3 regions of the Cerasibacillus sp. genome follow, and region 2 is predicted to be linked to each of the others. Evidence: predicted binding sites of a transcription regulator. Region 2 holds the regulator's gene; each other region holds the start of a gene.
The links. Region 2 encodes LexA, which represses DNA repair genes until DNA is damaged. Its sites were predicted from a motif close to CGAACATATGTTCG; they were not measured.

Region 1: a site for LexA is predicted at 3,517-3,530, ahead of uvrB (excinuclease ABC subunit UvrB). Genes of this name have one in related genera too.
Region 3: a site for LexA is predicted at 8,231-8,244, ahead of VIG73_RS02070 (DNA repair exonuclease). Genes of this name have one in related genera too.

The regions. Positions count from the first base shown of each region.
Region 1 is NZ_DATBTY010000073.1:119,156-130,179, forward strand. Features, by position in the region: gene VIG73_RS12560 (murein hydrolase activator EnvC family protein) at 1-602, shown strand, start outside; gene VIG73_RS12565 (S41 family peptidase) at 759-2,210, shown strand; gene VIG73_RS12570 (PDZ domain-containing protein) at 2,246-3,454, shown strand; gene uvrB (excinuclease ABC subunit UvrB) at 3,587-5,572, shown strand; gene uvrA (excinuclease ABC subunit UvrA) at 5,606-8,476, shown strand; gene VIG73_RS12585 (cation diffusion facilitator family transporter) at 8,981-9,871, opposite strand; gene VIG73_RS12590 (YojF family protein) at 10,301-10,648, shown strand; gene bshB2 (bacillithiol biosynthesis deacetylase BshB2) at 10,675-11,024, shown strand, end outside.
Region 2 is NZ_DATBTY010000060.1:81,066-92,089, reverse strand. Features, by position in the region: gene tkt (transketolase) at 1-468, opposite strand, end outside; gene VIG73_RS10305 (DUF896 domain-containing protein) at 598-831, opposite strand; gene VIG73_RS10300 (YneB family resolvase-like protein) at 1,105-1,743, opposite strand; gene lexA (transcriptional repressor LexA) at 2,184-2,807, shown strand; gene VIG73_RS10290 (methionine gamma-lyase family protein) at 2,852-4,099, opposite strand; gene hflX (GTPase HflX) at 4,096-5,340, opposite strand; gene spoVK (stage V sporulation protein K) at 5,411-6,346, opposite strand; gene hfq (RNA chaperone Hfq) at 6,454-6,672, opposite strand; gene miaA (tRNA (adenosine(37)-N6)-dimethylallyltransferase MiaA) at 6,714-7,649, opposite strand; gene VIG73_RS10265 (DNA starvation/stationary phase protection protein) at 7,677-8,126, opposite strand; gene mutL (DNA mismatch repair endonuclease MutL) at 8,186-10,021, opposite strand; gene mutS (DNA mismatch repair protein MutS) at 10,189-11,024, opposite strand, start outside.
Region 3 is NZ_DATBTY010000006.1:172,379-183,402, forward strand. Features, by position in the region: gene VIG73_RS02025 (IDEAL domain-containing protein) at 1-37, shown strand, start outside; gene VIG73_RS02030 (MFS transporter) at 478-1,755, shown strand; gene VIG73_RS02035 (zinc dependent phospholipase C family protein) at 1,786-2,706, opposite strand; gene fumC (class II fumarate hydratase) at 2,940-4,328, shown strand; gene VIG73_RS02045 (alpha/beta-type small acid-soluble spore protein) at 5,012-5,218, shown strand; gene VIG73_RS02050 (sn-glycerol-3-phosphate ABC transporter ATP-binding protein UgpC) at 5,305-6,405, opposite strand; gene VIG73_RS02055 (PucR family transcriptional regulator) at 6,517-7,404, opposite strand; gene VIG73_RS02060 (YlbF family regulator) at 7,573-7,914, shown strand; gene VIG73_RS02065 (YhzD family protein) at 7,968-8,153, opposite strand; gene VIG73_RS02070 (DNA repair exonuclease) at 8,295-9,521, shown strand; gene VIG73_RS02075 (ATP-binding protein) at 9,531-11,024, shown strand, end outside.

The DNA of each region.
Region 1 (11,024 bases), on a different contig from region 2:
AAGAAGAACAGGCGATAGTTCGTAAACAAAAGGCTGCTGCTCAAAAGGCAAAAGAATTTGCAGAAAGCGAACTAGCTCGAATTCAAAGAGAAAAAGCAGAAGCCCAAAAACGTAAAAAGCAAAATACAACAACAAGCTCATCAGGGGTGAATCCACAACCAGTAAAACCAGCCCCAACTATCTCAACAGGAGGCTTTATCCACCCTGTAAATGGTCCAATTACGTCTGGTTTTGGTCCAAGAAGTTGTGGGGGATGTAGTTCATACCATTATGGGATTGATTATGGAGTTTCTGTAGGGACACCAGTATATGCCTCAGCACCAGGTATAGTAACAGATATCAGCTATGATGGTGATGGTCGAATGAATGGATATGGACATGTCCTTCTTATCACTCATCACATTAAAGGAAAAACCTATACAACATTATACGCACATTTAAGTGGTTTCAATGTAAAGGTAGGAGACGCTGTATCACAGGGTCAATACATTGCTTCATCTGGAAATACTGGAAGGTCAACAGGACCACATTTACATTTTGAAATACACAATGGTTATTGGGCATCAAAAAGTGGAACTAACCCAATGATTTATTTACCTTAATTAATAAGGCGTTTTAAAAGACATCACAATGTATGTGGTGTCTTTTTAATTGATATTAGAATCTACATACGTTTAATGGTAAAATGGTTAATAAATCATTTTTTAATTTTTTGTACGTTTAGATTTAATGAATATATATAGAGGTGAGTGTCGAGAATGAAGATGAGAAAAATAATGGCTGTCTTTTGGATTGTTGCGGCCTTAATGATCGGTTTTGCTGGAGGCATTTATTTAGCTACATCACAGGGAAATGTTCAAGTAGCACCAGGAGACAGTAATGGAAAATATACATCGAAGCAAGAAATTGCACAGTCTGATGATAAAATGCAAAAAATTAATCAGGCTTATAAGCTAATTAAAAAACACTTTGTCGAAAAAGTTGATGACAAACAGTTGATTGAAGGTGCGATTCATGGGATGCTTTCTTCACTTGATGATCCTTACAGTTCTTATATGGATATCGAGGCAATGGAGCAATTTAATGAACAAATTGAATCATCATTTGAAGGAATCGGTGCTGAGGTAAGCTTAGTGAACGGAAAAATAACGATTGTCGCACCGATAAAAAATTCCCCAGCTGAAAAAGCAGGATTACGCCCAAATGATCAAGTGCTTAGCGTGAATGGGGAAAGTTTAGAAGGCTATGACTTAACCGAAGCTGTATCAAAAATACGTGGAAAAAAAGGTTCAGAAGTTGTTTTAGAAATCATCCGCCCAGGCGTTAAAGATATTTTAGAAGTAAAAATGACACGTGATACGATTCCAATTGAAACAGTCTATGCAGATATGAAAAAGGTGGACGGTAAGAGTACAGGTATCATTGAAATAACGACATTTTCAGAACGCACAGCGAATGAGTTTTATGAGCAATTAACAAGCTTAGAAGATAAAGGGATGGAAGGTTTAATCATTGATGTTCGTGGTAATCCAGGTGGTTTATTAGAATCAGTTGGCGATATATTAGCGTTTTTTGTCCCTGAAGACATTCCATATGTCCAGATTGAAAGTCGCGATGGCAACAGAGATCCTTATTTTACTGATTTAACCGAAAAGAAACCGTACCCAATTCAAGTCCTCATTGATGAAGGAAGTGCTTCGGCATCAGAAATTCTCGCTGTTGCTTTAAAAGAAATTGGTTATGATGTTGTTGGAACGAATAGTTTTGGAAAAGGAACAGTACAACAGGCAGTACCATTAGGAGATGGAAGTACCGTTAAATTAACATTCTTTAAATGGTTATCTCCTAAAGGGAATTGGATTCATGAAAAAGGTGTTAAACCTACCATTGAAGTGAAACAACCCGATTATTATTTTACCCATCCAGTTCAAATTGAAAAAGCCCTATCATTTAATGATACTGGTGAAAATATCAAAAATATTCAACAAATGTTAACAGGTCTTGGCTATCAATTGGAACGGATTGATGGTTACTTTGATAAGACGACGGAAAAGGCCGTTAAGTCATTCCAAAAAGATCAAAATATCAAACAAACTGGAAAAGTAGATCAAGATACAGCTGGATTAATTGAAACGGCATTAATCGAAAAAATTCGCAGTGGCGAAGATGATCGCCAAATGGAAAAAGCATTACAAACACTTTATAAATAACATGTCTTTTCCTTTTTAGAAAGGTGTGATTCACAATGGTCGAACTATGGCTCATTGAAATACTAAAAGCAATCGGAAAAATGTTTTTGAATCCATTATTTTACTGGGCCTTTATCCTAATCGTTTTTACTGGTTATTTCCGGATTAAAGGCGAACGAATGGATTTTGGTTCCAAAATATTTAACTTATTTTCAGAGTGGAAACAGACTTGGGTATTATCCATTGGGTTTGGCATCTTTCTTTCTTTAGTTTCTATAGGTGTTGGGATTGTCTTTTCGTTGGAAACTTTGTTATTTATAAGTATCATTGTCATATTATTAAGCATGACATCACGTCTAAATCTATTGTCTGCTAGTTACACATTAGGGTTAACGATACTATTGTTATTATTTTTACCACCACTACTTACGAAACAATCATATATTGATCCGGATTTTTTCGGTGTGATTAACTTTCCGGGATTAGCTATTTTGTTGGCCCTCTTTTTAGTTATGGAAGGAATGATGTTAAGACGGACAAAACGTAACCAAACATTCCCTACATTAACTAGGAGTCGTCGTGGTTCATGGGTTGGGGCACATCATGTGAAGAAAATGTCCATGGTCCCATTTTTCGCTGTGGTTCCTATTGGCGATTTATCACCGTTTGCATCATTTTGGCCATACTTATCATTTGGTCCAGAAGAAACATATAGTCTTGTCCTGGTGCCGTTTTTAATTGGCTTTAATTATAAGGTGATAGGAACGTTACCACATCTAGCTGGTCGTAAACTTGGTCATCAAATCTTGTTATTATCTGTGATTGTTTTAGCGTTAGCGATTGCGACGATTTGGATGCCACAACTTATTTTAGTAGCGGTGGCTATTGCCATTATCGGTAAAGAGTTTATCAATTATCGCCATCGCGTCACAGAGCAATCGCAAGCACCTTATTTTTATGATGTGCCAGAAGGATTACGTGTTTTAAGTATTATCCCAGGTTCACCAGCTGATCGTCTCGATGTGTTAGTCGGTGAGACGATTACGAAGGTAAATGGAAAACCAATCAATGATGTCGATGCGTTTTATCACGCTTTACAGGAAAAAGGTGCCCACTATCGACTAGACATTGTTGATGATCACGGAGAAGTTCGATTTGTCCGTGCAGCGATGTATGAAGGGGACGATCATGAACTGGGTTTTATTTTTCCCGACCGTCCTTATGGGTTTCGTGAAGAAGAACCCAAAGAATCAGTATCAAGCTAATCAATCATATTAAAAAATCTGTTCACTAGGAACAGATTTTTTTCTCATTATGACAAAAAAGTCGAATGCTCGTTCGCATGTATGCTATAATGAATGCATGTAAAAGGATTCTTAAAAATGGAGGCGGTACAAGTGACTAAAAAGTTTGAACTTGTATCATCATTTAAGCCACAAGGTGACCAACCTGGGGCAATTAAAGATTTAGTAAACAAAGTGTTAGCTGGTCAAAAAAATCAGACATTACTTGGAGCAACAGGTACTGGTAAAACATTCACCGTATCTAACGTCGTTAAGGAAATTAATCGTCCAACACTCGTTATTGCCCATAATAAAACATTAGCAGGGCAATTATACAGTGAATTTAAAGAGTTCTTTCCTAATAATGCGGTCGAATACTTTGTTAGCTATTATGACTATTACCAACCAGAAGCTTATGTACCATCGTCCGATACGTATATAGAGAAAGACGCAAGCATTAATGATGAAATAGATAAATTGCGACATTCGGCAACATCAGCTCTTTTTGAAAGACGCGATGTTCTCATTGTCGCCAGTGTGTCATGTATTTACGGATTAGGGTCGCCAGAAGAATACAGAAGTCAAGTGCTTTCTTTAAGAGTAGGCATGGAAAAAGACCGTGACCAATTATTACGTGAGCTTGTCGATATTTTATATACACGTAATGACATTGATTTTCAACGGGGGACATTTCGTGTGCGAGGAGACTCCGTGGAAATCATTCCAGCATCATTAGAAGAACATTGTATTCGGATTGAGTTTTTTGGAGACGAAATTGATCGGATTCGAGAGGTTGATGCTTTAACAGGAGAAATTATTGGTGAACGTGAACATGTGGCGATTTTCCCAGCATCACACTTCGTTACACGTGAAGAAAAAATGAAGAAAGCGATCATCAATATTAAAAAGGAATTAGAAGAACGATTAGCGGAATTACGTTCAGAAGAAAAGTTACTTGAGGCCCAACGATTAGAACAACGGACGAATTATGATATTGAAATGATGGAAGAGATGGGCTTTTGTTCAGGAATTGAAAACTACTCACGCCATTTGACATTTCGTGAAGCAGGCTCAACACCGTATACATTATTAGATTACTTCCCAGACGATTACTTAATTGTCATTGATGAATCACATGTGACATTACCACAAATTAGAGGCATGTATAATGGTGACCAAGCACGTAAGCAAGTGTTAGTTGATCATGGCTTTCGTTTACCATCAGCTTTAGATAACCGTCCATTGAAGTTCGCTGAATTCGAGAAAAAAGCGAATCAAATGATTTTCGTATCGGCAACTCCTGGGCCATATGAACTTGAACATGCACCAGATGTGACTGAACAGATTATTCGCCCGACTGGATTATTGGACCCAGTCGTTGATGTCCGTCCGATTAAGGGGCAGATTGATGATTTAATAGGTGAAATTAATAAGAGGCTTGAAAGAAATGAACGCGTTCTTGTGACAACTTTAACGAAAAAAATGTCCGAAGACTTAACTGATTATTTAAAGGATATTGATATGAAAGTTGCCTACTTACATTCCGATATAAAAACATTAGAAAGGATCGAGATTATTCGTGACTTGCGAATCGGCAAGTATGATGTATTAATCGGGATTAACCTACTAAGAGAAGGATTAGATATCCCAGAAGTGTCACTCGTTGCTATATTAGATGCAGATAAAGAAGGATTCCTTCGTTCAGAACGATCGTTGATTCAGACGATGGGCCGAGCAGCTAGAAATGCTAACGGGCAAGTAATTATGTATGCTGATAAGATGACAGATTCTATGCAAGTGGCTATTGAAGAAACGAAAAGACGCCGTGAAATTCAACAGGCTTATAATGAAAAACACGGCATTGTACCAACAACAATCCAAAAAGAAGTACGCGATGTCATTCGTGCGACAATGGTTGCAGAAGACGCAGAAAAAACATATGAACCAAAAGCAAAGCAATTCCACAAAATGCCAAAACGGGATAAAGAAAAAGTATTGCAAAATATGGAAAAAGAAATGCGCGAAGCAGCAAAAGCACTCGATTTCGAAAAAGCAGCAGAACTACGCGATTTACTTTTCGAATTAAAATCAGAACTATGACGATATTTTTAATGTGGAAGGATGATCGTGCCAATGCCTAATAAATCAATCAAAATAAAGGGAGCACGTGCAAATAATTTAAAAAATATTGACTTGGAAATTCCTAAAAATAAATTAGTTGTTATGACAGGCTTATCAGGATCAGGAAAGTCATCACTCGCCTTTGATACGATTTATGCTGAAGGACAAAGACGTTACGTTGAATCGTTATCAGCCTATGCAAGGCAATTTCTTGGCCAAATGGACAAGCCAGATGTTGATATGATTGAAGGGCTATCACCAGCCATTTCGATTGATCAAAAGACGACGAGTAAAAACCCTCGTTCAACTGTAGGAACAGTAACGGAAATTTATGATTATTTACGCTTACTTTATGCCCGAATTGGTCGCCCTGTTTGTCCGAAACATGGAATTGAAATTACTTCACAAACCGTTCAGCAAATGGTTGACCGTATTATGGAATTTCCAGAACGCACACGATTACAAATTCTTGGTCCGGTTGTTTCAGGGCGAAAAGGTGAACATATTCGGATACTTGAAAAGCTAAAACAAGAAGGATTTGTACGTATACGTGTGGACAAAGAAATGCGCGAAGTGACAGAAGATATTAAACTCGATAAAAATAAAAAGCATTCAATTGAAGTCGTTGTTGATCGAATCATTGTTAAACCTGGTGTAGAAGGACGCTTAAGTGATTCATTAGAAACAGCACTTGAACTTGGTCAAGGCCGAGTGATTGTCGATATCATTGGTGAAGAAGAAATTGTCTTTAGTGAACTCCATGCCTGTCCAAAATGTGGCTTTTCCATAGGTGAATTAGAACCGCGTTTATTTTCTTTTAATAGTCCATTCGGCGCTTGTCCAACTTGTGACGGACTTGGAACAAACTTAGAGGTTGATGTTGATCTTGTCATTCCAGATTGGAATAAAACATTGAATGAACATGCGATTATTGCTTGGAAGCCTATCAGTTCACAATACTATCCACAGCTTTTAAAAAGCGTTTGCTCACATTATGGGATTAACATGGATACACCTGTTAAAGACTTACCGAAAGAACAAATGGAGCGGATTTTATATGGAACTGGTGAAGAGAAAATTCACTTTTATTATGTAAATGATTTCGGCAAAGTCCACGATAAAACGATTCACTTTGAGGGTGTGATCAATAATATTGCCCGCCGCTATCAAGAAACATCTTCAGAATTCATTCGAGAGACATTAGAAAAATATATGGCACAGAAACATTGTCCAACCTGTAAAGGCTACCGTTTGAAAAAAGAAGCATTAGCGGTAAAAGTAGGCGATATGCATATTAGCGAAGTCACCGATTATGCCATTCGTGATGCAAAAGAGTTTTTTACAACACTTCAGTTGACAGAAAAAGAGCAACAAATTGCACGTTTAATTTTAAGAGAAATTTGTAATCGTCTCGATTTCTTAAATAATGTGGGGCTTAAATATTTAACCTTATCCCGTACAGCAGGTACTTTATCTGGCGGTGAGGCGCAGCGAATTCGTTTAGCCACTCAAATCGGATCAGCATTAACCGGTGTTCTGTATGTTCTTGATGAACCATCTATTGGTCTACATCAACGTGATAATGACCGGTTGATTGCCACACTAAAAAGCATGCGTGATCTAGATAATACATTAATTGTTGTCGAACACGATGAAGATACGATGTTAGCAGCTGATTGGTTAATCGATATTGGTCCTGGTGCAGGGGAACATGGTGGGAAAATCATAGCGAGTGCCCCGCCTAAAGAAGTAATGGCTGATAATAACTCGTTAACAGGACAATATTTATCCGGAAAAAAATATATTCCTTTGCCAATAAAACGCCGTCAAGCAGATGAGCGCTATATTGAGGTCATCGGTGCGAAAGAGAATAATTTAAAAAATATCCGTGTGAAATTTCCTATTGGATTGTTCACAGTTGTTACGGGTGTATCAGGATCTGGAAAAAGTACGTTAGTTAATGAAATTTTATATAAAGCATTAGCGAAAGAGCTTTATACTGGCAAACATCGTCCAGGTAAACACCGAGAAGTGAAAGGTATTGAATATATCGAGAAAGTGATTGATATTGATCAGTCGCCAATCGGACGTACACCACGCTCAAACCCAGCGACATATACAGGTGTCTTTGATGATATCCGTGATGTCTTCGCACAAACAAATGAAGCGAAAGTACGTGGCTATAAAAAAGGTCGCTTTAGTTTTAATGTAAAAGGTGGACGTTGTGAAGCTTGTCGCGGTGACGGGATTATTAAGATAGAAATGCACTTTCTTCCAGATGTTTATGTGCCATGTGAAGTATGTCAGGGGAAACGTTATAACCGTGAAACACTTGAAGTGAAGTACAAAGGAATGAACATTTCCGACATATTAAATATGACGATTGAAGAAGCGTTAACTTTCTTTGAAAATATTCCACGGATCAAACGAAAATTACAAACAATTGCAGATGTTGGTCTCGGCTACATTAAACTAGGCCAACCAGCAACAACGTTATCTGGGGGAGAAGCACAACGGGTGAAGTTAGCTAGTGAATTACATCGTCACTCTAACGGAAAATCGTTTTATATCCTGGATGAGCCAACCACAGGTCTGCATACAGATGATATCAATCGTCTCTTAAATGTGCTAAAACGATTAGTAGATAATGGGGATACGGTCTTGGTAATTGAACATAACTTAGATGTTATTAAAACAGCTGACCACATTATTGACCTCGGTCCAGAAGGTGGGGAAGGTGGTGGCGAAGTCATTATAACCGGACCACCTGAAGCAGTTATCGAAGAAGAGCGTTCACATACAGGAAACTATTTACGCCCGATTATAGAAAGAGATCAAAAACGCATGGCGAAAGAACTTGAAGAACAGGAACAAAAAGTATAAGGAATAACGAAGAGCTAAGTGAATCAAGCGGAGAAAATCGAAATGTCCGATTTTCTCCGCTATTTTAATTATTATTCAGATGCATGGATTGCGGGTGTGATCTAAATATGCCGTCTTGTCATGATATATTGCTAAGAGGTTGCATTGACGTTCCAATACTACGTTGTCTCGAATTAAAATTTTATCATGAGAGGCTGCATTGACGCTTCAATACGTTGTCTCGAATTAAAATCCTATCATGAGAGGTCGCATTGACGCTTCAATACGTTGTCTCGAATTAAAATTTTATCATGAGAGGTCGCATTGACGCTTCAATACGTTGTCTCGAATTAATATTTTATCATGAGAGGTCGCATTGACGCTTCAATACGTTGTCTCGAATTAAAATCCTATCATGAGAGGCTGCATTGACGCTTCAATACGTTGTCTCGAATTAAAATCCTATCATGAGAGGCTGCATTGGTACTCCACAACACACTGTTCACCTAGTCTTGCATATGTTCATTAATCAAAATACGGATTTAAATGGACTAGAACATCAGCAACTTCTTGATGTTCAGCAATTAATGTATTTTTAAGTTTCTTTGCGATATCATGTCCATCTTTCACGGTAATCGATGGATTAACCGCTACTTTAATGTCAATGATGACATAACTTCCATGTGTTCGAGCGTAAAGTTGGTCAATGACGATGATTCCTTCAACAGATTTAACTGTTTCGATATATTTTTTTGTTTCATCTTTTGTAAGGACTTTTTCTAACATAATAGTTGAAGCTTCTTTGGCTAAGTCATAGCCAACTTTAATAACGATGATTGAAACAACAATTCCCGCAATCGCATCACCATATACGAGATAGGATAATTCGAATGCTTCACCTAGCATTGCGGCACAGACACCGATGAAAGCAGCTATTGATGATAACGAATCCGAACGATGATGCCAAGCGTCACTAATAAGCGCTGCACTATTATATTTATTACCGACGTAATATTTGTAATGAAACAATAACTCTTTAACAATAATTGAAATGATTAAAATCACAAGTGCTATTCCTGTTGGAGCTTTCGGCATGTTTCCCAAAAAAACTCTAAATGAAGAAATACTCATTTCGATTCCGACAACAATTAAGAGGAGAGCGACGATATTAGAAGCAATATTTTCCGCTTTTCCATGACCGTATGGATGTTCCTCATCTGGAGGCTTATTAGCGATTCGCACGCCAAATAAGACAACAACAGAACTAACGATGTCTGAAGCAGAATGAACCGCATCAGCAATCAATGCCTTACTACCCGATAGGATACCGCCAATACCTTTCAAAAAGGTAAGAATAATATTGACGATAATCCCTATCCAAGTAGCGAAGACAAGCTTTTTTGTATTTTCTTTCAAAAAAATTCACCGCCTCTTCAAGCTAAATCAAGCGTATCAGATGATATATAGGTGGGTCTAGAGCAACGTTATTAGCTTGGTTAAAGACACTGATCTTTAGTCAAGATTCTTTCCTTGTGGCAAAAACATAATCTCCGCTACTCCACTCTAAGTAAATAATTTGATAAACTATAATTATTAAGTAAACTTGTTACAGATGGAATTTTTACTCCATCTGTACCTTAGTCGCACGTCCGATTTACAGAGGACGTACTAGTGCAAGGGGTTTTTGGGTGGGGCGAGTAATCGGAGTCCCAGGTGGTGGCACGGACGTGGCGTTTTAATCTACCCTCCTTTGCAACTGGGAGTCTTAGTAGCGCTGGAAGATAAATTTTGACGATAGCGTGTTATTTCGCTAATCTTAATAGAAAGATGACAGGGGGCATGACGATGAAGCCAATTGAGTTAAAAAGTGTACAACAATCATTGAATACCTTTTTAGATAAAGATATTTACATTCATTTAGAAACGACTAATGGCGCATATGCGAGTCATTTTAATGAATCGATTAATGTGGGGGTTTTCATTCGCAATGCGAACGTATTTTGTTCACAAGGTAAGATTGTAAAGGATGGAGCACATTATCGTGTCGGATTAAAGACTGATAATGGCTGGATTTATGCCGAAGGATTAACACATTGGGAAATGCATCAAGACAGACAGTTGCTCATGGCGGGGCATGATGCAGATGGGCGCTTACTCGTGGCATTACAATTAAGTGAGACACCGTTCAAATAATTAATATTAAGAAGGGAATGTAAAAAATGACCAAAGAGAAACATGTCGTTGTCATATATCCTCATCCAGATGACGAATCATTCGGGGCAGCAGGTACGATCACTTTATTTCGGAAACAAGATGTACCAGTTACTTATTTATGTGGAACACTTGGTGAAATGGGACGTAATATGGGAAATCCCATTATCGCTAATCGTGAAACCGTTCCTGAAATTCGAAAAAAAGAACTTCTTGACGCTTGTAAGGTGTTAGACATAAATCTTCAACTATTAGGTTATCGGGATAAAACATTGGAGTTTGAAGATGTTTCAGAGGTTGCGCATCATATTAAATCTCTTTTAGAAAAATTACAACCAAGTTTAGTGATTACACATTA
Region 2 (11,024 bases):
ACCATCACTGACAAGGGCGTATGTATAATGATCAATAATTGGGAAATCTTCTTTATTATACTTTCCAGATAAATGTGCTTCTGCCATAGCCATACCGACGGACATGGCAATCCCTTGGCCTAATGGACCTGTCGTTGCTTCAACACCGTCTGTATCTAGTACTTCAGGATGTCCCGGTGTATTCGATTGCCATTGACGGAAATGCTTTAAGTCATCTATTGAAACCTGATAGCCGGATAGATGGAGTAGGGAATACAATAATGCTGAACCGTGTCCTGCTGATAGTACAAAACGGTCACGGTTAAACCATGAAGCATGATTAGGATTATGATTCATAAAATCAGTCCAGAGTACATAAGCCATTGGAGCCGCACCCATAGGTAAGCCTGGGTGACCAGAATTCGCTTTTTCGATTGCATCAATTGAAAGCGTACGTATTGCATTAACAGAAAGTTTTTCGATGTCCATTTGATAAGCCCCTTTCAATTACGATATAAGCCTCGCTTCCTTCATATTATAATGAATTCCCACGTACGACAAGTAATAATAAGTTTCTCTTAATGTAGTGTGGAAGATTCCAACAATTTAATGAATCTTTTAATGTTTACGACTACGTTCTTGTAGGTCACGTACTTTTTGAGGCGTAACGTCTTTTCCTTCTGGATCAATGACCGTCATCGACTTTAGTTGGTTTTTAAACGATTGACGAATATTTTGGAGATATTCTTGTCTTAATTCTTGTTGTTCTTTTTTTTCTGCCTCTGTTAATCCCTCTATCTTTTTCTTTCTTGCTAGCTCATTAATGCGGTCTATTTTACTTTTATCTAACATATACTTTCCACCTCGTTTGTTTGTTTACGTCATTATTAATTCCATAATAACTTCTTTTAAAACATACATAATTTTAATGCACTAACTAAAGACTCATTCTAAAGGGATGTAACCGATGACCCCACAGTGGTATGATGTTTAAAGTCTTCTTTTACCTTATAGGTCTTATCCTGTATAGAGTCTTAAAATGATGAAATCCATCTATTACAATGATAAAAAAACAAGAGTATGGAGACTCTTGCTTTTTTATCATACGCATATCTGTTTATCCATTCAAGTCTTATGATATTCTTGATATCGTCGATGTACAGTTGCCTTAGATACATTATAACCTAAGCCTTTTAAAGTATGAGCTATTTCTTCAAATGTTAACTCTTTCTCACGCAACCTGATAACTTCTTCGATTGGAAATACTTTACGATCGCGACCAGGAGCTTTGTTCCGATTAGAAAGGTTTTTTTCAGGGTGGAATCCCTTGGATATGGCCCGCTTCATTCCGCGCTTGATTTTTGCATTGTGAATCTGTCTTTGATATTCCTCGACAATACTAACGATTTTTAGCACCATGGAATCAGCCTCAGATACTTCTAATTTCCCATTATGGATGACTGTATATATGGTTACATTCAATTTATTTAATTGGTGAAGCAAGGCGATTTTTGTATTGCCACGACCTAAACGTGTTTCATCTTGAATGAGAAGGCAATCTGCCTTTTTCTCAGAAAACAATTGTAATATATGTAAAATACCTTCTCGTTCAATATCATATCCACTTGCTTTTTCTGTAATGATATTAATGACATTAAAATCAAATTGGTTAGCTAGTTCGGTTAATTCCTGTTCTTGTCTTTCTAATGATGTTTCTTGTGTTTGTTTGTTTGTACTTACACGACAATAAATAATGGCTTTCATTGAAAATCCCCTTGACGAAAAAGACTTATTCCCTATTTGAATCATGAACGAATAAATCATCATAAATCCATGATAGTAAGATACTTTACTTCCTTCTTTAGCTGAAGCATGTATTTTGTAAATTAAAGCTACATGCATGTATTATATCACAGCAATGCAGTGCATCTATTCATTTGAATCTATCCAAACGGATTTTTAAGCCATGATTAGAGAGAAATACAAAAAGATTAAAGAAATAATGAACATAATAACATAAATTAAATCTGTTCGAAACAACTTTTCAAACATATTTCTCACCCCTTCCGCTACAGAACCTATGTTCTTATAAACATTATAACAGAACAATTGTTCCTGTCAATAGATTTTAGAACGAATGTTTGCTTTTGCAAATATAAAATGATAGACTATTAATAAATCTATATGAGTGAGGTGGATACATAATGACTAAGATGTCAAAGAGACAGGCCGCTATTCTAAGTTTTATTAAAAGCGAAGTGCAAACAAAGGGTTACCCACCTTCTGTACGTGAAATTGCAAAGGCTGTGGGTCTTGCTTCAAGTTCGACGGTCCATGGGCATCTTTCACGGTTAGAGAAAAAAGGCTATATTCGCCGAGATCCAACGAAGCCACGTGCGATTGAAATACTTGACCGAACAGAGGATGACCATGTGCCAAAAGATGATGCACGTTATGCACCGGTTATCGGTAAGGTAACGGCTGGATTACCTATTACAGCAATCGAAAATGTCGAAGAGTTTGTACCGGTCCCAAATTCTGCAGCAAGTCCTGATGATCAGTTATTTATTTTAATCATTGATGGCGATAGTATGATTGAGGCAGGTATTTTAGATGGAGATCATGTCATTGTCAAACAGCAGAACACAGCTGAAAACGGTGAAATTGTCGTTGCCATGACTGAAGAGAATGAAGCAACAGTAAAACGTTTTTATAAAGAAAAAGACCATATTCGTCTACAACCTGAGAATTCCTCCATGGACCCACTTATTTTTAATAATGTATCCATTTTGGGAAAAGTAATCGGGTTATATCGACACATTCAATAAGAAAAACCGCCCTAATTAATCACAGGGCGGTTTTTTATTTTGTTTTATATGACATTAACATATCCTTTTTCGAGCATATGTTTAACAGCATCGATAATAGCAATTTTAACATGGTGATAAGTGAGTCCACCTTGAACATAGGCGGTGTAAGGCGGACGGACTGGTCCATCAGCAGATAATTCAATACTGGATCCTTGAATAAATGTTCCAGCAGCCATGATAACTTCATCATCATAGCCAGGCATTTCACTCGGTACAGGTAACACATATGCATCAACTGGTGAGTTCTTTTGAATCATTTGACAGAAAGTAATCATTTGTTCACTCGTATCAAATGTGACCGATTGAATTAAATCGGTTCGTTTCGCTTGATAGTTTGGGGTTGTTTCAAAGCCCATAAGTTCTAAAAACCGTGATGTGAAAACAGCTCCTTTTAATGCTTCTCCAACAACATGTGGGGCTAGAAAGAATCCTTGGAACATTTCTTGTAACATATTAAATGTCGCTCCCATATCCCCACCTAAACCTGGGGCTGTCAATTGATTAGCACATTGTGCGACCCACTTTTCTTTCCCCACAATATAGCCACCAGAGCGAACAATTCCCCCACCTGGGTTTTTAATTAATGATCCGGCCATTAAGTCTACGCCAAAATGGGTTGGTTCAAGTGTTTCCGCAAATTCACCATAACAATTATCAACAAAGACGATTAGTTCGGGATTAATATCCTTAACAAATGCAGTCATTTCCTCAATTTCTTTTACTAAAAATGAAGGGCGATTATCATAACCTTTAGAGCGTTGGATACCGATGACACGTGTGCCATCATGAATCGCATTCTTAATCCCAGAAAAATCAATCGTACCATCGGCTTTTAAGGGTACTTCATTGTAATGAATACCAAACTCCTTTAATGAACCTGAAAAATGTTCTGTTGATTTCCCTATGACACCTTCTAAAGTATCATACGGCTTCCCAGTAATATATAATAATTCATCTCCTGGACGTAACACACCAAAAAGTGCCGTTGATATCGCATGGGTCCCGGACACGAAATGCGGCCGTACAATAGCGCTTTCCGCACCGAATACATCAGCATAAACTTGATCAAGCACTTCACGTCCCATATCATTGTATCCATAACCACTCGTCGATTGAAAATGATTATCACTCACCCGATTATTGCGGAATGCCTCTAATACACGTCTTTGATTATGTTCAACGATTTCGTTGATTTCGTTATGTTTTTCTTGGATATCTTTTTCTGCTTGTTTAACAACGTCTTCTATCATTCTTCAATATCTCCTTTAAGTCTATTTAGTGGGGAATTTTCACGCATATAGCCAGAAATAACATATTGATTGTTTTGTTCATTAAAATATTTTTCCTCTATAATCGTTTCATTTAAAAGCTGAAACAATATTGAGCCTCGGTCGGGTTCTAATCTTATTGTAAAAGGTTCCCAGATTTGTTTCAAGACAGTTTCTATTTTTAATAATAGGCGTTCAAAATCATCCGATTCATAAGCACTAATAATAATCGCAGGCTGTGCCATAGGAATTAGATCTTCTTTGAATTTATCTTTTTTATTATAAACGGTTAACATTGGAATATGTTCAGCACCTAATTGTTTTATATGATGATTAACTGTGTCTTGATGTTGTTCCATATTCGGATGTGATCCATCGATAACATGTAAAATAAAATCAGCTTCTGTCACTTCCTCTAATGTGGACTGAAATGCAGCAATTAAGGTTGTTGGCAAATCTTGAATAAAACCGACCGTGTCTGTGACTAGTGCGTGTAACCCTGATGGTAATGTGATCTGGCGAGTAAGAGGATCTAAAGTCGCAAACAGTTTATCTTCTTCTAAAGAAGCACTATTAGTTAATTGATTAAACAGTGTTGACTTGCCCGCATTCGTGTAACCTACAATTGCTATTTGAAAAACATCATTTCTCTTTCTTCGATGACGATAGAGATCACGTTGTTTATCGGCAAGTTTTAAACGCTTCTTAATATCATGAATCCGTTGGCGAATATAACGTTGATCCGTTTCTAATTTTGTTTCACCAGGGCCTCTTGTTCCAATTCCACCACCAAGTCGAGAGAGTTCAATCCCTCTTCCGCGCAAACGTGGTAAATTATACTCGAGCTGCGCTAACTCTACTTGTAATTTACCTTCTTTCGTTTTCGCACGACTAGCAAAAATATCAAGAATCAACTGACTGCGATCGATTACACGGATATTAAAATGCCCTTCTAAGTTCCGTAGTTGTCCGGGGGATAGTTCATCATTCGAAATGACAAGATCTATCTCATGTGCTTCGATTTCCCTCTTGATTTCTTGAATTTTCCCCGTGCCAATATAATAGGCTGGATGAATATGTGTTCTGTTTTGTGTCATTATTTGCTTTACGACACCGCCAGCCGTATCAGTAAGGGAAACTAACTCTTCAAGAGATGAATTAAATTGCTCTGTTTCATGTTCTTGTTGTTTGACTGCTATAATAATTACTTTTTCTTTCGCCATATAGTTACCTCTTTCTATAGCCTATAATCAACGTCTTATGTGAAGATATCATAGCAAATATAGCGTAGAACTACAAAGATGAGTAACTCTTTGTTGGAAAAATAATGTCCTCGGATTTAATCGTGACGAGATCATCAAGTGTACAACTCACCTTATAAATCAACCTAAGTGCCTGATTTCGAATTGCATCTTCTATGAGATTACGTACAAATCGACCATTTGAAAAGTTTGATCTTTCATTTTTTAATACATCTGATAAATAGATATGAAGTTTCCATTCAGCTTCTTTTGTTAGTTTATATTCTCTTTCTTCAATCATTTGTTTGGCGATTTCTAACAGTTCCTTGGCTGTATAGTTCGGAAAGTCAAGGATAAAAGGAAATCGTGATTTCAGCCCTGGATTAAGTGATAAAAAGTTATCCATTTCATTTGGATATCCTGCTAGAATGAGTACGAAATCATGCTGATAATCTTCCATTTGTTTTACTAATGTGTCAATCGCTTCTTTACCAAAATCCTTTTCTCCACCACGTGCTAATGCATAAGCTTCATCAATGAACAGTATTCCGCCTAATGCTTGTTGGATTAGCTTTCTTGTTTTTTGAGCGGTTTGCCCGATATATTCACCGACCAAATCCGCTCTTTCCGCTTCAATTAAGTGACCTTTTGATAACAGATTCATCTCTTTAAATAATGTAGCCAGTTTTCGAGCTACAGTTGTTTTACCTGTTCCCGGATTACCTTTAAATAACATATGCAGAACTTGCTTTTGCGATTGAAGACCTGATTCATGACGTCGTTGATTAATAACAATTGTTGCATATATTTCTTGTACCTTTTTCTTTAAATGATTCATTCCGATAATAGAATTGAAGGCCGTTTCAATTTTAGAAAATGGATTCTTCCCATTATAGCGATGATTATTTGTTGTTAATCCTCTATTGTTATTAGGTTCTAATACTATATTGATTTGACCAATTTTATTATTTGTTAATCTTGCAGTCACATCATCACCCCTAGTTACCACATTATACGTTGGATAGGTAAAATGGTGACAATCGCCCAATTATTGTAAAAAATAAAAAGTGAACACGGATTGTGTTCACTTAAACATTATTCGATGGAAATATTTTTAATTGGAGCAAATGTTGATATTGCATGTTTGAAAATAAGTTGTTGTTTACCCTCGGTTTCTAGTAGAATAGTGAAATTATCAAAGGCTTTGATGACGCCTCTTAATTGAAAGCCATTTGTTAAAAACACAGTTACTAATACATGTTCCTTTCTTAACGTATTTAAGTAGTGATCTTGGATATTCCCAGTCTGTGCCATATTATTTTTCCTCCTCTTTTCTCTCTATATATTTAATTCTACTAATCTTTTAATAATCCTGCTAAATCTTGCAAAATGATTTGAAATTGTTTATTGATTGTTTCTGGCCTAATGCCGTACCAATCAACTTTCATTTTATTCTTAAACCACGTAAACTGCCTTTTAGCATAGCGCCTTGAGTTTCGTTTTAAAAGCTCTATTGCACGTGTATAATAATACTCTTCTTTAAAATACGGAATGAATTCTTTATAACCGATTGCTCGCATCGCTTGTGTATTTTCATAACCTTTTTTATAAAGTGTATGAACTTCTTCTAGTAAACCTTCCTCTAACATCCTATCGACACGCTGATTGATACGTTCATACAAAAGTGGACGATCCATTTCCAAGCCAATTATGATTGGGTCATAAGGTGATTTCTGACTCTCTTCATCTCGTAATAATTCACTCATCGTTTTACCTGTTTGTCTATAGATTTCTAGCGCTCGAATGACGCGGCGATGGTTATTCGGATGAATTTTCTTAGCTTGTTCTGGATCGATTCGTTTCAATTGTTCATAGACTGGGGCAATACCCTCTAACTTAATTCGCTCTTCTAATTTTGTTGTATAGGCTTCATCTCTTTTATGATTCGTAAATTGATAATCATAAAGTATGGCTTGGATATATAAGCCACTCCCACCGACCAAGATGGGTAACTTTGACTTGGAATCGATGTGAGCGATATATGATTGAACATGTTCTTTAAAATCTGCGACCGAAAATGCTTCATCAGGGTCTTTTATATCTAGCATATAATGTGGGATGCCCGCCATTTCTTCTCTTGATATTTTGGCTGTTCCAATATCCATCCCGCGATAAACTTGCATCGAATCACCACTGATGATTTCTCCGTTAAATTTCTTAGCTATTTCTATACTTAGTTTTGTTTTACCTACAGCTGTAGGGCCGACAATAACGACGACTTTTGGTTTCATCTTTATTCCCCTAATTTTGATAAATCCTCATAATTGATGTAAATAAGCTTGTAACATCCATTGCATTTTTTCATAATAACGTTGGAAACCGATTAACGTATCAATGGTCACTTCGTCCTGACCATCATTTGCTAATGGTAAACCGAGATCACGAATTTCACTTATCAATTGATTCAAGTCTGATAGTAATTGCGTCATCATCTCTTCTTCCGTATTATCAGCTGACGCTTCAACGAGCGATGCTACTTTTAGATATGACGCCATCGTTGCCAATGGTTTTCCGCGAATCATTAATAAACGTTCGGCTGTTTCATCGAGCTGTTTAGCAAACTCATCATACATTTCTTCAAATAAATCATGTAATTGGAAAAAGTGACTTCCTTGTATGTACCAATGGTAACGATGTAATTTAACATACATGACAAATTGATTAGAAAGTAATTGATTGAGATAGTTAACTAATTTTTGATTATCCATGAATGAATCGCCTCCTACTATATGACCATAGTTTGAACCGATTCATTCTTAATTATACCTTATTGAATACGTTTAAACATTTTCTCAATTTCATACGTTGTATAGTGGACGATAATCGGACGACCATGTGGACATGTAAATGGATCTGTTGTACGCCTCAAATCTTCTAATAGTTGAAACATATCATCTCGATTTAAGTAATGATTTGCTTTGATTGAACGTTTACAAGACATAAGCGCAGCCATGTCTTGACGCAGGGCAGTTATATCAACTTGTCCTTCTTCAATTATTTGCTCCACCATTTCACGGATAACCTGTTCCTCGTAACCTTCTGGAAACCAATTCGGATAGGAACGAATAACAAAGGTTTGATCACCAAACGGTTCAAAAAACAGACCTACATCTGCTAATTTATCTTTAAATTTGTTAATGAATAGGGTCTCCTGCTTCGAAAACTCAAATGTTAATGGCAATAAGAGTTCTTGAACAACATGGTCAGGATCGCTTAATTTATCTTTGTAAAATTCATATTTGATTCGTTCCTGAGCTGCATGCTGATCAATCATATAAAGCCCTGTATCATTTTGCGCCAAAATATACGTTCCATGTAATTGTCCAATTGGATACATCGTTGGCACCCGCGGATTTTCTTTTTCACTTTCTGTTTTATTTTCTTGTTCATTTGTATATACGGGTGATTCGACTTTTGGTTTCATCGAGATATCGTTTATGAGTTGATTTACTTTTTCTTCCTGCGCTCGTTCTTCCCGTTCTATGTCATTCAGTCCAACAGTAGGGAGATCAGGCTCATGGATAACGGGGATGCTTTTTCTTCTTTCAACCGGGAATTCCATTTTATATTGGACTGATTCATTTTTAACGACTGGTTTTGATTGGATTGTTGGTATTAATGTCGTTGTACGGAATTGCTCTTTAATGGCTTTTTCAATAGCAGTCATTAAATCTTTCTCTTTACTAAATCTTGCCTCTAATTTTGCAGGATGGACATTAAAGTCAACGAGATATGGATCCATCTCAATGTTAATCACAGTAATAGGAAAGCGTCCAATCATAAGTAATGTATCATACGCCCGAATAATCGCTTTTGTCAATAAATGATTCCTAATATATCGTCCATTTACGATGACTGTTATAAAGTTTCTATTTGAACGTGTTACTTCTGGTTTACCAATATAGCCATGTATATTATAATCAAGCGTTTCTTGCTTAATGGGCAACATATTCTTAGCTACATTCATTCCGTACACATCTCGTATCACTTGTAATAAGTCCCCAGAACCTGATGTTTGAAATAATCGCTTTCCATTATGTGTGACATCAAATCGAATATCTGGATGTGAAAACGCAAGTCGATTCATCACATCTGTTATATGCCCTAATTCTGTATGGAGTGTTTTTAGATATTTTAACCGGGCAGGCGTATTAAAAAATAAGTCCTTTACAGTTATTTCTGTGCCTTTTCTAGCATCACTAATTTTTCTTTCTTTAATTGTGCCACCTTCGAGACCAAGAAATGTACTTGCTTGTTCACCAGTCGATGTCTTAAGCGATAAGCGACTGACAGACGCAATACTTGCTAAGGCTTCCCCGCGAAATCCGAGGGTGTTCACACGAAATAAATCATTTTCGTCTTTTATTTTACTCGTTGCATGACGAAGGAAGGCTGTTTCACAATCTGCTTGAGAGATACCATCACCATTATCTGTTACTTTTATCTCTTGGATACCTGCTTCTTTTAAGTCGACTTTAATCCATGTACTATGAGCATCAATACTATTTTCTACTAATTCTTTCACAACTGATGCAGGTCGTTCAACAACTTCACCTGCAGCAATCATATTAGCTAACGATTCTGGCATTTGAATAATTGTCATCGGTACACCTCCTATTACAGATGTTAATGTGTTACTTTTCAATGCAGGCTGGACACTTTCCGTTTCAAGTAACTTAGTTTTGGCAAATTCATGAATGAGTAAAGACCTTAAATAATATGTCAAATGTCTAGGACGTTCCGAGATGTTCCTAGATAAATGCGAAGCTATTACTTAAGATTTTTTTGTAAACGATAGAGCACATTTAATGCATCAATCGGTGTCATATCGAGTAGTTCTAAACCTTTTAATTCGTTAATGACCTTCAATTCCTTTTTATCTAGCTTCGGCTTTTCTTCAACTGTTGTTTCATTGAAAAATGATAACTGCCCGTTCTCATTATCTTCCTTTACAGGTTGTGCTTCTAACTCTGTTAATAAACGTGTCGCACGTTCTATTAATGGATCTGGTAATTCGGCGAGTTTAGCAACATGGATACCATAGCTTTTATCAGCAGCCCCTTCTTTGACTTGGTGTAAAAAAACAACCTTGCCATCATATTCTTCAGCACGAACATGGATATTTTTAAGTTTGTTCAATGATTTTTCTAATGTGGTTAATTCATGATAATGTGTTGAGAACAATGTTTTTGCATGAACATGATCATGAATATGTTCAATTATCGCTTGTGCTAAAGCCATACCATCATACGTACTTGTTCCACGCCCTATTTCATCCAATAAAATTAAACTCTTGTCCGTCGCATGTTTTAATGCATGATTTGCTTCTAACATCTCTACCATAAATGTGCTTTGCCCTGAAACGAGATCATCTGCAGCACCAATTCGAGTAAAGATTTGATCGAATACTTTTAGTTTTGCCCTGTCTGCTGGTACAAAGCAACCTAATTGTCCCATAATGATGATTAAAGCCAATTGCCGCATATACGTACTTTTACCTGACATATTCGGTCCTGTGATGAGTAATATATCAGTCTCTTTATCTAACATGATATCATTCGGCACATATGAACCATCCTGCATCACTTCTTCGACAACTGGATGTC
Region 3 (11,024 bases), on a different contig from region 2:
GTTAAGTGAGTTTTATAAACAATACGTTTGGGAATAAGGAAGATGGGACAAAAATAATATGCTAAACTCAAAGCCAAACATTGTACTATTCCAGCGGTGGAAATATACGTAGGTTTCTGGTCGACTTATAATACCGACGTCGTGTGGTCTAGGCCGACACAAGATGACAGTCTGACGCAGGAAAATAGGCATCGGTGAGACCCCGGAGTGCGTTAGCGCGAGGTCGATGACAATCATCACGTCCTGTGACGACATCGACACTAGCACGTCCTGTGCGTCGGAGGCTCACCAGCCACCCGCCAAAAAAGCGAAGTATATTTCCAAAGCAGTGTATATGCACTTCGTTCGGGTTATTCTTTGATAAAAACGCCTTTTGTCCCAATCTCTTTCTCAACGTTTTGGATATATTTAACAAAAAGTTAATAATAATAAGGCGAATACTTTGATATGCTACAAGAAAGGAGGGAAAAGGGCAAAATGAAATCAAAGAAGAAGCAAAGATTAGGTTGGGTGTTGTATGATTTTGGGAACTCAGCATTTGCTACCACTATTATGGCTGCAGTCCTACCGACATTTTATTATGACGTTGCTGCTAAAGGATTAGAAAATCATCTTGCTACGAGTTATTGGGGATATTCACAATCGATAGCAGCTTTAATTGTTGCGATATTAGGTCCCATTTTAGGTGCCATAAGTGACTTCTCTGCTGCAAAGAAGAAGTTCTTAAGATTCTTTTGTTATATGGGTGTCATTGCCAGTATTTTGTTAGCTTTTGTCGGTGAAGGCGATTACATATTTGCCTCGATATTATTAATTATTGGTACGGTTGGATTTTCAGGTGGGAATGTTTTCTATGATGCATTTTTACCAGAAATAGCTGAGGAGGAAGAGATGGACCGTGTGTCTGCCGCGGGATATGCTTGGGGATACATTGGTGGTGGTGTACTGTTAGCAATAAATTTATTAATGATTTTAAAACATGATTGGTTCGGCTTACCGAATGCTACAGTAGCAAGTCAAGTTTCGTTTGCAACTGTGGGGATTTGGTGGTTTATTTTCTCTATTCCATTATTTAAAAATATCCGTGAAGAAAAAAAGCCCGCTGTTAAACGTGATCAATCATATATCGTTATTGGATTTTCCCGTTTAGGTCAGACGATAAAGGAAATTACCAAATATAAGCAATTATTACTATTTTTATTTGCATTTTGGCTATATAACGATGGTATTTCAACAATCATTAAAATGGCAACAATTTATGGAAGGGATATTAATATTGGCCAGAATGATTTAATCGCAGCCTTATTAATTACTCAATTCATTGGAATTCCTTGTACTTTCTTTTTTGGTTGGTTAGCAAAGAAAATATCTGTTAAATCGGCATTAATGCTATCACTTTACATTTATATGGGTATCGTTATATTCGGATATTTTATGTCATCTGCACTCCATTTTTATTTACTCGCTATGTGTGTCGGGTTTGTTCAAGGTGGAGCACAATCATTGAGCCGTTCTCTATATGGTCGACTTGTTCCGGCTCATAAGCGAGCAGAGTTCTTCGGGTTTTACGGTGTATCAGCGAAATTCTCTGCTGTATTTGGACCGTTTTTATTCGCAATAGTCGGTCAACTAACAGGTTCTAGTCGCCTCGGAATTATCTCATTAATTTTCTTCTTCTTGGCTGGTATTATTTTATTGAAATTTGTTAATATCGAAAAAGGAATTGAAGAAGTCAAAGGGAAAAAAGCAAGCTAAAAAATCAGGCATGTTGCCTGATTTTTTTATCTAAATAAGTGGGTCACTGTATTTATTTTCTATTCCTAATGCCACTGGTTTGCCTGTATCATAAGAGATATCATCGATTAATGCAATTAGTTGATCATCGGGATGTTTTTGATTAGGCGATGTCCAGTAACTCAAAACCATCGGCATAATTTCGCATGCATCTATTTTACTTTGATTATATAAATCGATGAAGCTCTTTGTCGATGATTCCTTTGTCGCTGGATGATGCCATACGGTATGATTAAGATTCAAAAAATCTTTATCATCTGTAACTGGTCGAAGGGAATAGGCAGATATAAATGATTTTAATAAAACATTTTTCCAACCGTACGGATCATAGAGAATGCGTTGTGCACGTTTTAAATCACGATAAGACTTTTGAATATAGTTATCTGACGAGAGTGCTCTGTCTGGATAATGTTTGTGGATTGTTTCATGTAATAGTGAAACAATTGCTTTAGGCATGGAAAAACCGACATTAATTTCATTATTAACGGGTGATTTCCATGTTTTCAAATGGTGATATTTATCCATCATTAATGTATCGATAATAATTTCCAACCGTTGATGATTACTCCCCTTATATCCCGCTCGATAGTGAATGTATGGATGCGTATGCCGGTCAAGGATATGATGTGTTATGAAACCAAATACAAATGCTTGAACATTGTCATCCATCTCTTTAGCAGTTGTAATTAAATCAATTAAAAATGGACCACACCGTTTTGTATGGATTAAGGTCCCGATTTCTTGAACAGGCCCATCTTTAAACCATGGCCAAAAATTATAATAAAAGAAAGGGTCAGGACCTTGGGCACCTAACTTCATCACTCTTTCGCTTGTAAAATACACCTGTCGTGTATTGTTAATGGTGTCAACAACATCTTCACAAAAGAGAATGTGGGTCCAAATATTAGGCAATGTATATCCCTCCTTTTTCATATATGTCAATATTTATATTGGGTAACAACATTTTTTACACGCTATAAAGAAAGGTCTCCCTCATCACATATTATAAATGATAATCCTTCTTTTCGTATGCTTTCTTAAGAAAATTACTTGTTTTGTAACAATCTAACGCTATCAAATGACATTAAGAAGAAATTTGGTACAATATATGGTGTATGGTTAGTTTATCAAAGGAGGAACTAGAGATGGATTTTCGGATTGAACATGATACATTAGGTGAAGTGAAAGTCCCAGCGGATAAATATTGGGGAGCACAAACACAACGCAGTAAGCAAAATTTTCCAATCGGTAATGAAAAAATGCCGAAAGAAGTCATTCGTGCTTTTGCTATTTTGAAGAAAAGTACGGCAAAAGCTAATAGTAAGCTCGGGCTCTTAGATGAGAAAAAGGCAGAAGCCATTGCCCATGCCGCTGACTTAGTATTAGAAGGAAAATTAGATGATCATTTTCCGTTAGTTGTTTGGCAAACAGGAAGTGGGACACAGTCCAACATGAACGTTAATGAAGTCCTTGCACACGTAGGAAATAAATGGTTAAAAGAGCAAGGTAGTGACTTAGTCCTTCATCCAAATGATGATGTTAATAAGTCTCAAAGTTCAAATGATACATATCCAACGGCATTGCATGTATCAGCAGTTTTAAAATTAGAAGATGTGGTCTTACCAGCACTTGAACAAATCAAAGCAAGTGTAAAGGAAAAAATGGAAGCCTTCAAGAATATTGTTAAAATTGGTCGAACTCATTTACAAGATGCGACTCCATTGACATTGGGGCAAGAAATAAGTGGTTGGCACCGTATGTTAGAAAAGTCGCAAATAATGATAAAAGAAAGTGCCGAGCATTTAAAAGAGTTGGCAATTGGTGGAACGGCTGTTGGTACAGGATTAAATGCTCATCCTGATTTCTCGAACCTTGTCTGTGAAGCGATTAGTAAAGAAACCGGAAAAACATTTGTTTCTGCGCCAAATAAGTTTCATTCATTAACTAGTTACGATGAATTAGTATATGCACACGGTGCATTGAAGGCTTTGGCTGCTGATTTAATGAAAATCGCTAATGATGTGAGATGGCTAGCAAGTGGTCCACGCTGTGGAATTGGTGAGATCACTATTCCTTCAAATGAACCAGGAAGTTCGATTATGCCAGGAAAAGTAAACCCAACTCAATCTGAGGCAGTTACAATGGTTGTTGCTCAAGTGATGGGAAATGATGCTACAATTGGCTTTGCGGCAAGCCAGGGAAATTTTGAGCTAAACGTATTTAAACCGGTGATGGCATATAATTTCTTACAATCATGTCAATTATTGGCCGATAGCATGCTTTCATTTGATGAACGTTGTGTACGTGGTATTGAGCCGAATGAAGAAAAGATTGAAAGGAATTTAAATGATTCATTAATGCTTGTAACCGCATTAAATCCACATATTGGTTATGAAAATGCTGCTAAAATAGCTAAAACAGCCTATGAAAACAATGCGACATTAAAAGAAACAGCCGTTGAATTAGGCTTATTAACTGAAGAACAATTTGATGAATATGTTGTACCGAAAGACATGACACACCCGAAAGAATAAATGATATGAGACAGGGACATAACTAGCATTAAATAATGATTAGTTGGTACATCATATTTTGTTAACTGGAACGAACGAAAGACAGGCTTTGGAAGAGGCTTTGTATAATTTCTTATAAAAAAATAATAATCCACTCCTTTTCTCAGGGGTGGATTTCTTTTTATAGGTGTTATCATAACGCCTCAAAGCACAGATTTGTAAATCTTTGAACGCTCCAATGCGATCTAAGTTTAACTAAAATTACTGACTTACATACAATTGAACACCCCAATGCGATCTAAGTGTAACTAAGATCACAGACTTACATACAATTGAACGCTTCAATGCAATCTAACTGTAATTAAGAATACAGACTTACATACGATTGAACACCTCAATGCGGTCTAACTGTAACTAAGATCACTGACTTACACACCATGGAACGCTCCAATGCGATCTAACTCTCAAACATCGCTCACCTATATATCTTTAAACACCCTAATGCGATATTGTAGTAAAAAGACAAGATATAAAATGTATGAATCCTAAGCACATTTGCTGAGCAGTTTTTTCTGCCTGGCAGGGGCAGTTCATTTTGCCCCCGTACGCTTTTTTTATTAGTAAATCATGTTCAATTTTCCAACGTTTATCAGTGATAAGATTTCTTGAACTGTGAACAATATAGACTACAGGAGGTGATATCAATGGCTAACAACAATTCAAATCAATTGCTAGTGCCTGGCGTTCAACAAGCATTAGATCAAATGAAATATGAGATAGCTCAGGAATTTGGTGTTAATTTAGGAGCAGATACAACATCACGTGCTAACGGTTCTGTTGGTGGAGAAATTACTAAGCGTTTAGTTCAGACTGCCCAACAACAATTAGGTGGCGGAAGCACACCACAATAAAATAATGATGGCTTCATAAGGAAGGTTATTCCTGTTCTTATATTAAAAAGAAGAAGGAGGGTCTGATGACCTTCCTTCTTTCTATATTAAGAATGGATACGTTTTTCTGTTTGAATATCAAAGAAATGAGCTTTATTCATATCTAGTGCTAGTTCAACTGACTCCCCATTTGTCACATTAGTTCTCGAATCAACGCGTGCAATAATATCTTGGTTGGATAAAGATAAATAGAGATATGTCTCTGAGCCCATCAATTCAGCCACTTCAATTTTCGCTGTTACTTTTGTGTCAGGAGATGATTCCATAAAACTTAGCTCATCATGTAGATCCTCTGGGCGTATACCAAGAATAATGTCTTTATTGACATAGCCTTGTTCGCGAAGAGGCTTCATTTTTCCTTCTGGTACTTTAATTTTGATGTCATTAAGAGTGAAATACCCATCGATTAATGTTCCTGTTAAGAAGTTCATGGCAGGTGAACCGATAAAACCACCAACAAATACATTTTCTGGATTGTCATATACTTCTTTAGGTGCTCCGACTTGCTGGATAATACCGTCTTTCATAACGACTAGGCGAGTCGCCATTGTCATTGCTTCGGTTTGGTCATGTGTTACATAAATGGTTGTCGTTTTTAAACGATTATGCAAACGTTGGATTTCGGCTCGCATTTGAACTCTCAATTTAGCATCTAAATTGGATAACGGTTCATCCATCAGAAATACTTTAGCATCTCTAACAATGGCACGTCCTAAAGCAACACGTTGACGCTGTCCGCCTGATAATGCTTTTGGTTTTCGATCTAAGTAAGCTTCAAGCCCTAAAATCTTAGCCGCATCCTTTACACGGCGGTCAATTTCGTCTTTCTTAAACTTACGTAGCTTAAGTCCGAATGCCATATTATCATACACATTCATATGTGGGTATAAGGCGTAGTTTTGGAATACCATGGCGATATCGCGATCCTTAGGTGCAACATCATTCATTAGGCGGTCATCAATATATAATTCACCACTTGAAATTTCCTCTAAACCAGCGATCATACGTAATGTAGTTGATTTTCCACAACCAGATGGCCCAACAAATACGATAAATTCCCGATCTTTAATATGTAAATTGAAGTCTTGAACAGCTACGACATCTTTATCGAACACTTTTTTTAAGTTGTTTAATTTTAGTTCAGCCAATGTTTTTCCTCCCTGTGAGTGATTCCAATGCTACTTTCATTATATCGCCTTATAAAAGGCAAATAAATGGTCATGTTGCACAAAAACAGACTTATCTTTTGTGCAACATGACTAATCGAGAATCATAAGTGCTAAATAGACGATAAATGCGTCATGAACATGTCTTATGTCCAGGCCTGTTTGTGAAGAAAATTTGTCCAGTCGATATTGAAGACTATTACGATGGACGAATAATTGTTTAGCAGCATGTGTAATATTAAGATTACATTCAATCAGTGTTTGTACCATCTGGCGTAATTCATGATTGTTTTGAAGACAGTTTAACTCATTTGGAATCAATTTCTGGAGTAGTTCTCGATCACTGTTTTCAATTATAAAAACAGGCAACGCATCTAGAAACGTCAAAACATGAGCATTGTCATATTTGAATGCAATTGGAGCGTATCGGCTAATCTGATCATATATGAGTGGTGCGTCTAATATATTTGTTTGGAGTGGACCAATTAAAAAACGTAATTTAACATATAAATCGCTCATTAACACGTGGATGATTTCTTTATAAGATAGCTGTTCGGTATTTGGTTGACATTCTTCAATAAGAACACCTGAATCATTACTCTCCCAAAGGACGATAACATCATTTTGGAATAATTGTTTCATGGCATCTTTAAAAAGAATCGGTTCCATCGATTGTTCAGGGAATTGAAAATATATTAAACGAAATTCAATGTTTTGAAATGATTGCGTGTCAATAGGTTGTTTATAATGTAGAAGTTGTTTCCACCATTGCTCTTTTTTTGTTAGTTTTGGGAAGTATTCATGAACAGGCTTTAGAAAAGTTGCGAGTAATGTACAGTCCTTTTCGGTTAGTTCAGTTTTAGCAATTCCAATGTATTCTCCGTCTTTCCCTAAAAACCATTCATAATCGTCATTTAGAGTTTTAGCGTCGTTTGCATAAAAACAAATAGATGGAAAAATATTTTTCAACTGTTTATACATTTTGAAAAACCTCTTTTCTCTATAAGGTTTTTGGATTTTTTATATCAAAATAGGAGGGAAATTTAATTTTTATCTTTAGGTATTTATTCATATGGGTATACATAGATTAAATCGTCTGATATAGTTATTTCAGATAGATTCGTTTTATTTTATAAAGGGGGCAAGGCAATGTCTAATATGTATGATAGCGCATATGATATAGAAAAAGCAATTCGCAATAGTGTTGAATTTAAAGAACTTGTGGAAAGTTACCAAAGTGTGATGAATAATAATGAGTCTAAACAATTATTTGAGGATTTTCGTGATACGCAAATTAATCTGCAAGAAAAACAAATGCAAGGTGTAGAAATAACACAAGAAGAAATTGAAGGAGCACGGCAAATTGTTGAAAAGGTTCAACAAAATGAAATGATTTCAAGTTTAATTGAAAAAGAACAGCGACTAAATCTAATGATTAATGATATTAGTCGCATTATAACGAAGCCGTTAGAGGAATTGTATGACAATTAATCACATGGCTTATATCATGAAATAAGACTCACATTCGTGGGTCTTATTTTAGATTAAGAGTGGAACAGAAGTAATTTAGCATTAGGTGAAACGAGGCGATGTGTGTGTTCACTATAGCCTTCCTTGTCTAGTTTTTCTTGGCCAATTTCCTTCGCTTCTAAATCAGTCTTTGCTTCGATTTTCTCATCAAGTAATTTCTTTCCATCTTTTTCGAAGACGGTTAATACATATGTTTTCATAATTATCCCCCTTAATGAAATCGCTTACCCCTATTATAGTATATTTCAGCTTATTTTTGAATAAATAGCCTCGGCATCGAACGTGCATTCGTGTTGGTGATTTGGTAAAATAAAAGGAAAAGGAAATAGGAGGAAACGGTGATGAGCCAAATTTCATTTATTCATGCGGCAGACTTACATTTGGATACACCATTTCGTGGGTTAGCACATATACCAGATACGATATTCTCTGATATTCGTGAAAGTACGTTTCGAGCATTTCGTCAACTCGTTGATGTAGCGATACAAAAACAAGTCGACTTTGTCTTGTTAGTGGGTGACTTATTTGATAATGAACGTCAAAGTCTTAAAGCCCAATTCGAATTACGCCAAGGCTTTGAACGTTTAAGAGAACATCGTATTCATGTCTATATGTCCTACGGCAATCATGATTATATAGCAGGTAATATTCATCCGATAAATTATCCTGATAATGTTTATGTGTTTCCTGATGATACTGTACGTCATGTCGTATACACGAAGGAAGGTCGAGACCTGGCAACCATTTATGGTTTTAGTTACGAAGAACGTGCGATACATACGGCAAAGGTCGACGAGTACAATCTTGCTCAAACAAAGACACCGTTTCATCTAGCCATGTTACATGGCAGTTTAAAGACAAATACGGAACATGATGTTTATGCTCCGTTTACATTAAATGATCTATCTGACAAACCATTTGATTATTGGGCACTAGGACATATTCATAAAAGACAACAATTAAAAATGAACCCACCAATTATTTACCCTGGTAATATTCAGGGGAGAAATCGAAAAGAGACTGGGGAAAAAGGATGTTATTACGTAGAGTTATCGTCAGAAAGTCCAAACATAGATTTTATTCCTTTGCAATCGATTCAGTTTCAAACAGTGAATTTACATGTTGATCATATCCAAACGATTCATCAGTTGGGGGAGGTATTAAAAGCGAAGATTCTTAATCAGTTTTCCACTGCTATTCCACAGCTGTTTGATGTGGTTTTTTTCGGCACGCAATCTCAAATATTAATCTGGAAAAGTAACGGTATGTTGGAAGAAGTTATCGAACTTATTAATGATCAACTCATCACACTTGATACATGGAAATATATTTATCGATGGTCAGATGATATAAAGCAGGCGGAGCATCTAGATACTGAAGGTGATCCGTTTATGGCTGAATTAAGGCGTGTAATCGAATCGTCAAATATGGCGGAATGGCTCGAAGATCTCTATCATCACCGCGAAGCTCGGAAATATCTAATCCCCATGACAGCGGACGAAGAAGAGGCGTTAAAAGCTGAAGTAAAGCAACTTTTATTTTATATGCTCCACAACAAATCGAATTGAGGTGATTTGATGCGATTTAAACAAGCATTTATTTATGGTTTCGGGAAATGGGTCGATTATACGATTGATTTTTCGGATTCATCATTTCTTGTTATATATGGGACAAATGAATCGGGAAAATCGACCATTCAGAATTATATTTTATTTATGTTGTTTGGCTTATATCCGAGTGAACGTGCTTTTTATCGTCCGAAAACGAGTAGTAAAATGGGCGGGCGCTTGACAGTTATCGATCCGGATGTTGGAGAATTTACAATTGAACGGCTTGACCATGTTCGAAATGGTAAAGCTGTTTGTTTTACTGAGACAGAACAATATGATGAGGAATGGTTAAAGAAACGATTAAACGGCTTAACACGAGAAACATATCAGGCGATTTTTTCCTTTTCGGCGGTTGATTTATTAACGATTCGCGATATGAAGGAAGATGAATTAAGTGAAGTTTTGTTAAATATTGGATTAACCGGTTCGACACATATACATACAGTAGAAAAGAAATTAGATGATTCACTTGCTGACCTTTTTAAACCATATGGAACACGGCCTAAAATGAATCAACAGCTGTCTAACTTAAAGATAATGGTGACTAAACAAAAGCAACTTAAAGATGAAAGTATACGCTATCGAGATAAAAGAGAAGCAGTTTCACGTTGGCAAGCTAAATTAGCACGTTTAGAAGAGCGCCTAACCGAGGAGAGAGAAGCTTTTTTACAGTTGGAAAGAGTAGAACAAGCCCTTCCATACCTTTACTCATATATCGATGCATTTAATGAGAAAAATACACTTGACGAGATAATAGGATTTCCAGAAGACGGTATATTACGTTTAGAACAAATAAAGGAAAACATGGTTCCCTTACTAAGCGAGTACGCCATTTACGAGAAGAATATGCAAGAATATCATAAAAAAATGACAGATTTAGAAGATGTCAAATTGGACCAAGCATCGCTTGAACAGATTGACAAAGCCCTTCAATATGAAGCACGTTACCAACATCTTAATGAAGAATTACGGAAACTGAAAAAAGCATATGCATCAGAACTTGTTCAATTAAATACAGAACTTGAACATTTAAATCTCAAATTGACAAGAGATGGTCTACCTGAGCTTCGTTTACCATTCCATATTGAAAAAACATGGTTAACGATAAAACAACGTCATGAAGATCTAACATTACAAAGCGAACAACTTAATCGTGAAAAGCGCATGCTAGAAAAACGACTCACACAGCTAGAGGAAGAAAAAAAATCCATAGAAGGTCAATTATTATCACAAGAAACACGATTAAAAATGGAACAAACAATGGAACATTCCAAAAAAGCTGTTTACATGAAAATGCTAGAACAGCGATATAATAGAACGAATGAAAAGGCGAAAACAAGTATAGATAAATTGCAACAAAAGACAAAGCTCACCAGCATTATAGGGATGATCATTTCCCTAATAAGTGGTATATTCGCATTACTAAATGAATCTCCATGGTATTACGCTGGAATATTAATT